2 regions of the Pleionea sp. WD8-19 genome follow, and region 1 is predicted to be linked to the other one. Evidence: predicted binding sites of a transcription regulator. Region 1 holds the regulator's gene; the other holds the start of a gene.

Region 1 (4,406 bases):
GTCAATTGGGATTGAACAACGAATTAATTGAACCCGTCATAACAACGTGCGAGCAGGAAACGGATTACGAATGCGCTTGGCAAAAAGCATTGGCATTATTGTCGAAGCGTATTCAGGTAGGCGATAACGATATACTTGAAAACGGTGGTGTGGTTGCACTGGTGGGCCCTACAGGAGTCGGTAAAACGACAACCATTGCCAAGCTCGCTGCTCGACAGGTTTTAAAGCACGGCCGTGACAGTGTTGCGTTGGTCACCACTGATAATTTTCGCATAGCGGCTCATGAACAAATCCGAACGTTCGGCCGTATTTTACAAATTCCTGTTCGAGTGGTGGATGACGAAAAACAATTACGTGAAACATTGTTTCAGCTTTCCGATCGTCGTTTGATATTAATCGATACTGCGGGTATGAGCCAACGTGACGAACGTATGAGTCAACAAATGCAATGTCTCGCTAACGACAACATTACAATAAAACATTACCTGGTACTGTCCGCGACCGCGCAGCTGCGAGTGTTGCAGGATGCAATTCGACTGTTCAAGCCGTTTCACTTACAAGGCTGCTTGTTAACTAAGTTGGATGAAGCGGTCAGTTTGGGTGAAATTATATCGACTATAATAGAAAATGAATTGATGGTGCTTTACACCACCGATGGTCAGCGTGTGCCGGAAGATATTCGTGTTGCACGGGCGCACCATCTGGTTTCAAAAATGGTTTGGCTCGCCCGGCATCGTCATCAACAAGCGGAGCCACATAAAGCTACAGGAAGTTAATGATGTTTGGCCTATCCGGTAGCACTTCAACACGTCAGTGTAACGATCAGGCGGCAGGACTCAGATTAATGACATCGAGTAAACCCGTAAAAGTAATAGCCATTACTGGTGGAAAAGGTGGTGTTGGGAAAACGAATGTATCGGTAAACCTCGCCATTCACTTAAGCAGCTTGGGCAGGCGAGTTATGCTGCTCGATGCCGACCTTGGGTTGGCGAATGTGGATGTTATGCTTGGGCTCAAGGTAAATCGAAATATTAAACACGTTTTAAATGGTGAATGTGAATTAAGAGACATTGTGTTGCGTGGGCCATCCGGTATTCAGGTTATTCCCGCGTCTTCCGGTACTCAAAAAATGGCCGAGTTGAGCGCAGTAGAGCATGCTGGGATCATTCGTGCATTCAGCGACATCGGTCAAAATCTCGATTATCTATTAGTGGATACCGCCGCCGGAATTTCTGACAACGTCATTTCATTTACTCGAGCAGCGCAAGATATATTGGTTGTTGTATGCGATGAGCCGACATCGATTACAGATGCTTACGCGTTAATGAAGGTGTTAAATCGCGATCACCAGCTGGATCGCTTTCGAATTGTTGCTAATATGGTTCGAACACCGCAAGAAGGGCGCGAAATATTCAATAAGTTGAGTAAGGTGACCGACCGATTTCTGGATGTCATGTTGGATTACGTTGGCTCTGTACCTTTTGATGAAAATGTTAGGAAAGCGATCAAAAAACAAAAAGCCTTGATTGAGCTGTTTCCGCGATCACCGGCATCGGTCGCGCTTCGCTCGTTGGCAAAAAAGGTGGAAGATTGGCCGATTCCCATGAATGCCAGCGGACACATTGAGTTTTTTATGGAGCGGCTGGTGCATCAAGATGCCATGGTCTAATTTGAAAAGATAAAATGAAAAAATGAACCGTCAGCTGTAGGATTCACTCAGCAGCTTTTTCACCACGAAAATACAATCAGGTGGGTTAAGTGACAGGCATTGACACCTATAAAAAAATCGGTGCTAATCAACAGGACATTACCGAGCGTTATGCGCCTTTGGTGAAACGTATTGCCCATCATTTAATGTCTCGTCTCCCTTCGAGTGTGCAAGTAGAAGACTTAATGCAAGCTGGAATGATAGGCCTATTGGAAGCGGCCAATAATTTTGACGCGACCAAAGGCGCTAGCTTCGAAACGTTTGCCGGTATCCGAATTCGAGGGGCAATGATCGACGAAATTCGTCGTGGCGACTGGGTACCACGTTCGGTTCATCGAAATACACGGTTGATCGCCCAGAAAATTGCGGAAATTGAACAGAGTACCGGGCGTGATGCTCGTGACACCGAAGTTGCTGCTGCACTGGAAATAGAGTTGGAAGATTACCGCATTATGCTCATGGAGTCCGCTAACGGCCACATACTCGACTTTGAAGATTTAGGGTTGTCTGAAGATCATTTCAGTGAAGGTCTTTCTGCTTCATCTCAATCTGAAAATCCCTATGAAGGATTACAGTCAAGAGATTTTCGTGATTGTTTGGCTTCTGCGATAAGCAGCTTACCGGAGCGTGAACGTCTGGTTTTAGCACTTTACTATGATGAAGAACTGAACTTAAAGGAAATCGGCGAAGTTATGGGGGTCAGTGAATCGCGCATCAGCCAGATCAATAGCCAGGCAATGATAAGGTTACAAAGCCGATTAAGAGATTGGCGTAAATAGATAATTTTGACTAACTTTATCTTGGAGAGTAGTGGAGCTAAACAAGTCGAAAGCCGCTAAGTGAAAAGATGAGAGGGGAGGTCTTCCTTGGACAAAAATATGAAAATTCTCATAGTTGACGACTTTTCGACTATGAGGCGGATTGTAAAAAACCTGCTTCGTGACTTGGGGTTTACAAATACCCAAGAAGCGGATGACGGCCAGACTGCGTTGCCCATGTTACAAACTGGGGATTTCGACTTTCTCGTCACCGATTGGAACATGCCAGGAATGCAGGGCATCGATCTGTTAAAAAATGTTCGTGCTGATCCCAATTTAAAAGATCTTCCAGTGCTTATGGTTACCGCCGAAGCTAAGCGTGAACAAATTGTGGAAGCAGCTCAAGCAGGGGTTAACGGTTACATAGTTAAACCATTCACTGCGGGCACGCTTAAAGAGAAAATTGACAAAATTTTCGAGCGAATCGAAGGTAACTAGCGGAGCAGCTGATGGAGACTCATGACAAATTGATGGCCGATGTTACCTTGGAGAAAGCACGAAAACTGATTCAATGCTTGGAGAAAGGAGACTACGATAATGCAAGAGAGGCTATTGATGGTCTTTCACAAATACGAGAAGCGAGCCTGTTTGCAGAAGTGGGTAAATTAACGCGTCAATTACACGAAGCTTTGGCAAATTTTCAACTCGACAACAAAATCGCCGGGCTCGCGGCGCACGATATTCCCGATGCTAAAGAGCGTCTTAACTACGTAATCGAAACCACTGAAAACGCAGCCAATAAAACCATGGATTCGGTGGAAGCCTGCATTCCTATTTCGCAAAATATTCAAAACCTGGCAAACGAATTACACGATGATTGGGAGCGACTCTATCGGCGAGAGTTAAAGCCGGGTGAGTTTCGCAAATTGGCTGCTCGTGTTGAAGATTTCCTTAAAAAGGTTTCTGAAGATTCAGCAGAACTCAATACCAAACTGACCGATGTGATGGTTGCTCAAGATTATCAAGACTTAACCGGGCAAGTGATTCGCCGTGTTATTACGCTGGTACAAGAGGTAGAAGATAATCTGGTCGCACTGATTAAAATGTTTGGTAGTGCAGACGAATATCGTAAAGCTCAAGCTGAACCGACAAAAGTGGAAGGCGCCGAAGGTCCGATAATTGATAAAAACAGAGAAGACGTATTGACCAATCAGGACGATGTGGACGATCTTCTTTCCAGCTTGGGATTCTAGAGGAGTTGCCAATGGCAATTGATGCCGATGAAGAAATCTTACAGGATTTTTTAATCGAAGCCAGTGAAATACTGGAGACTTTGTCTGAGCAATTGGTGACGTTGGAAAACAACCCCGAAGACATGGATCTGCTTAATGCGATATTTCGTGGATTCCACACGGTAAAAGGTGGTGCCGGCTTTTTGAATTTAACGGCAATGGTCGAAGTGTGCCACGTAACTGAAAATATATTCGACATACTTCGAAACGGGGGGCGGGTTGCCGAACCAGAATTGATGGACGCAGTGTTACAGGCGTTGGATTACGTCAACTCCATGTTCGATGAAGTGAAAGCGGGTGATGAGCCTTCACCTGCACCGCAAAGTTTTTTGCAGCAGTTGGAGATTTTTGCCAAGCCCGATGATGGCAGTGCCGCCGCGCCACCTGCAGCAGAACCTGAACCTCAGGTAACGGAGCCGACGAGTGAGGCTGCGGGTGATGAAATTACGGATGATGAGTTTGAGGCGTTGCTCGATCAAATTCATGGTAAAGCTGGAGCCGAACAAGAGGCGCCAAAACAAACAGAAAATGAAGCTAAACCCGCACAGTCAGATACTTCAACTGCTGCTTCGAGCAACGACGAGATTACCGATGAAGAGTTCGAAGCTTTGCTCGACGAGTTGCACGGAAGTCCTGCCGCAAAACCGA
Region 2 (4,406 bases), on a different contig from region 1:
CCGACGGTTTCGTTCTATTGGTGGCTAACGAAGCCATCCCAAAGCACGTTAACGTTAAAGAGTTAGACATTGAAGCTTTTTTTGGGTTGTTGCACAGACAGCTCAGGAACGATCTCGTACAAACCAGTGAACCCTTAATTAAAGAAGCTAAAAAAGTGTACGCCGAGCATGAAAAGTTACCTAAGCTCCTATTCGAGTGGAGTATTGCGCTGGCCAAGCGAAGTAAAATTCGGAGCGCATCCATAGAACTTAATTACCTGGCAAATTATTACGGTGAATCACCTCATGGTAAAGCAGCACGCGAACAGTTAAAAACCTGGAAGAAAAGTTAACCCTTGCTGACTCGTCAAAGTCGACCGCAATGGTTGTTTCGAATCGGGTGTGCGTTGAATATTTTAGAGCGATTAATCAAGCTATACAATCATCAGCCGAGCGGATACCTAAAAACCTGAATGAACTTTGCAAATCAAACATCGTTTTCACTTAAGACAAAAATTTCACATTTGTTTCACATTCTATCGTTTAATATGGACTGAAATTCATGACCTTCCTTCATCCATGTTAAAAAAAATCATTATTACACTAATATCAATCCTCGTTGTATTGTTATTCATCGATGGCTGCAAAACCATAAACTCTATCCGAATGATGCAAATTAACTCCAATGCACAACCCATATTTGAAAATGAAAAAAGAATACACCTAAAATCAGTGTTCCTGGGTGAAAAGCCTTACATTTATGCAAAAGTCAATGGCGAAGAATTGCTGTTTCTTTTAGATACTGGTGCTCGTTTTCTTGTACTGATGGATTCACCAAAAGTACGAAAGCTTAACTTACAGCCAGGATTTCATTTATCGATGGGTGGCTGGGGTGACCAAGAAAAGAGCCAAGCCTATCAAGTCGATATTAAGCGCATTGATCTCGGCGGTGTGGCTTTTGACAACATGAAAGCCGCCTATATACCCATAACGACTTCTCAATATTTTCTTCGAGAAGATGAAGCCGTATTTGATGGTGTCATAGGTCACGACATGTTAAAACACTTTACCTGGGAGTTCGACCACAACCAAAACAGCATTGCGCTCTCAAGTAAACACTATATTCCCGAAGCCAATGCTAAATCGTATCCGCTCAATAGCTTTTTTAGCAAAATTAGTATTGATGGCGAGCTTGCTTTTAATAACAACCACAGCGTTAAAACGGAGTTTATTATTGACACGGGCAGCCGTCACTATTTAAAAATCAGCAGTGCCTACACAGACAACAATAACGTCAAAGTTCACTCTACTCGTGTACGCGCGGCCGACTTTGGCCTCAGTGGAATGACGGTGCACGAACGCGTTACCTTACCCTCTTTGACGCTTGGAGACATAAAGCTTAACAATGTGAAAGTCAATTTAATTCCCGGAAACGATGAAGATGAAATGTGGATCATTGGAAATGCCTTATTGAATCAGTTTAAAACCGTTATCGATTATCAAAAGAGCGCTTTCTATTTAATCCCTCAAAAACCATTTCATACAGACTACAACTTACTGGGACTGGAACTTCGAAAAATTCAAAGCGGTGAATTTGTCGTACGATATGTTTTCCCAGATCTTCCGGCGAGCCACGTAAATATACAGGTAGGCGACTTGATTACTTCTATTAATAATAAACCAGCAGACACACTGACTTTAGCTCATTACAACGACTTATCCTCTACTTTGGGAAGTCATCGAGTTTGTATTCAACGCGATCTGAAATGCTTTACTCTCAAAGCAGAGCATATTATCGGTTATTCTAATCTTTGATGTTTTGTCGAGCTCAGCAACAGCATGATACGCCATACAACGGTAAGTTACGGCTATAAACAACTCTACCTAGCAGGCCTTCATCGCTTCTCTTTTTCATCTTCATCCTTTTTTTGCCGAGCGAAGCCAAGCGCCACAATTGCGATAAGAACGACAATTGCGATCACACCAATAACGTAACTGTTCATATTGTCTCCCGCACAAAAACGTTCGAATAAATACTGTAATATTAGTCTATTTTAAGGTGGGGAATAAAAACAGAAAACGCTTTGCTTGATTAATTGAAACCACAAGCTTTCCCCATAAAATCAAAAAGATACAGTCTTTATGCTACGCCAATGCGTGAAAATTTGAGATATCGAACGTGTTTTCTCCATTGAGCCTAAAGTCGTCATGTTTCAGGCCGATTTAAAACTAAATGGATACTTTTTTACAGGTCGAGTCCCATGTTAAATCACCTCTCAAACCTACTTCCTTTTTCGGAACCTGGTGAACGTGGCCCATTTAATGGCATATTCAGAAATGGGAACAAACCATCGAGCCAAGCACTACCGTCAGCGAACGGTTTACAACCCAATAGGCAACCGCGAGACAGCTTTGAGGTGTTTAATAGCATTCTCGAAAAAGCCTACCAACGGCTCGCTCAAGGCCCTTTATCTAACCCTAACCAAAGCCAAGCAGTTCAGCCTCCGGTACAAGCGAGTAACTATACGATTCAGCCGGTCGAGAAAATCACTTCAGAACAAGCGGCAGCGAATATTCTGGATTTTATTCAACAACGGCTGGCAACAGACAAAGCCAACGGCGTTTCGCAAAAAGAATTGAATAACCGACTCGACCAAGCTTTGGCTGGCTTTGAAAAAGGTTTTAATGAAGCCAAAGACATTATTACAGGACTGGGACTGCTCACACCAACGCTGGAGGGCGAAATTAACGATACGTACCAAAGAGTGACCAGCGGTATTGATGAGCTCAGAGAGACTATTAATCAAACCGATCAAATCAGCAGTCGCCTGACTCAACTGGATGTAGCCGGAAGCTTTTCACAAAGCCGAAGTTTTTCATTAAATCTCACCACGCAAGACGGAGACCGCGTAACCATTGAAATCGCCAGAGATTTACAAGCCAGTCAATCCGTATCCTTTCATCAGTCGAACAACGCCAGCTCTTTGCAGGCCGGTCAGCAGTTGTCTTCGTCCGGGTCTTTTATTCTCAATGTGAGTGGCGAACTGGACGAAGACGAGTTGCAAGCCATAAACAATTTACTCTCCGACGTTGATGACATAGCGCAGGATTTTTACAGCGGAAATCTGGACCAGGCGTTTAAAGCAGCGACTGAATTAAACTTCGATTCAGATGAGCTTTCCAGGATGGATCTGCACTTGCAACAGATCACCAGTGTAAGTGCTATTGCAGCTTATCAGTCGAACAGTGATCAGCCGGTGCAAAATGCGATTACAAGCTTGGGTGATTTTCTGGGTCAGGTTAATACCTTGCTGGACAACGCCGAAAAGTTCAGCGAACCGCTTAAGCTTATTGATGATATAACTTCGGGCCTTAACTTGCTAAATGTAGAACCTAATAACCAACCGTCCGATGAGCAACACGTTGCAGCTCATCAACAAGAACAATTCAGAAACAACTTGCGCTCTTTGGTTGAATCTTTATTTAACCGTCGAGAGTCACAAGCCGAAGTTGCTTAAATCGGAAAAAGCGGTTAATAGAAGCACTCTCAAAAATTGAACGGTGTTATTGACACATGGTACAGACGTTGAAAAGAGCGGAGTTTACCTGCGATCAATAAGCACAGGAAAAACGTCAGCAACGCGGCATAAGCGGCAAAAGGCATTGTTGAGATGGCATTTAGTTAGAAACACGCTTTCGATATTGAGTCGGAGATTCCTTGTGATAACGGAGCCAGGATCGGCGAAAGCTTCGAGCCGATTGAAAGCCGCTGGCTTCGGCGACAAGTTCAACTTTCGTTTGGGTATCGGTTAGCAATTTTTCCGCGTGACTGATTTTTATTTTCTCACGATACTCTTGAATCGTGAGTTCGGTAATTCTTCGAAATTGGCGCGTTAAATTTCTTGGACTCATATGAACTTGAGAGGCCAACTCTTCAATCGAATAATTGACTTCTGGTGAATGACAAATTAAATCCTGAACCCGATGTACGCGATCATCCAAATGGTTACGACCGGAAAACCAAGGGCTCAGCTGAGGGTCATCACCACTGCGCCGAAAATAAATGACCATTTCGCGGGCAACTCGAGCAGTAAATGCAGCATCAGTATCTTGTTGCAAAAAAGCCAACATCAAATCGATACCAGAGCTGATCCCTGCGCTGGTCCAAACACAGCCGTCTTTTACAAATAAACGGTTATCAACAACAGAAGCCGAAGGTTCCAATTGCTTTAAAGAGTCCACTAAATCGTGATGTGTTGTACACATCTTATCGACCAACCAGCCAGCTTTTGCCGCTATCAACGCACCGGAACAGACGGTAGCCAAAGAAATGTTAGGCACGCGCTTTTGTTGTTTTAACCATTGAACCGTTTGTTTCCCTGTTTTTGACGTTAAAAATACACGCGTCTGGCTCACTCCAGGAATGA

Evidence for each region. The regulator FliA, encoded in region 1, starts transcription of late flagellar genes. The targets are predictions, from matches to a motif close to CTAAAGTTNNNNNNNNNNCNGCCGATA.
Region 2: the regulator FliA is predicted to act here: its motif matches at 2,177-2,203, upstream of ACTUJY_RS13805 (DUF5610 domain-containing protein).

The regions. Positions count from the first base shown of each region.
Region 1 is NZ_JBUZOU010000008.1:128,111-132,516, forward strand. Features, by position in the region: gene flhF (flagellar biosynthesis protein FlhF) at 1-776, shown strand, start outside; gene ACTUJY_RS11785 (MinD/ParA family protein) at 845-1,669, shown strand; gene ACTUJY_RS11790 (RNA polymerase sigma factor FliA) at 1,768-2,487, shown strand; gene cheY (chemotaxis response regulator CheY) at 2,587-2,964, shown strand; gene ACTUJY_RS11800 (protein phosphatase CheZ) at 2,976-3,719, shown strand; gene ACTUJY_RS11805 (chemotaxis protein CheA) at 3,731-4,406, shown strand, end outside.
Region 2 is NZ_JBUZOU010000011.1:94,284-98,689, forward strand. Features, by position in the region: gene ACTUJY_RS13795 (rhomboid family intramembrane serine protease) at 1-332, shown strand, start outside; gene ACTUJY_RS13800 (aspartyl protease family protein) at 646-1,794, shown strand; gene ACTUJY_RS13805 (DUF5610 domain-containing protein) at 2,241-3,497, shown strand; gene ACTUJY_RS13810 (GlxA family transcriptional regulator) at 3,658-4,406, opposite strand, start outside.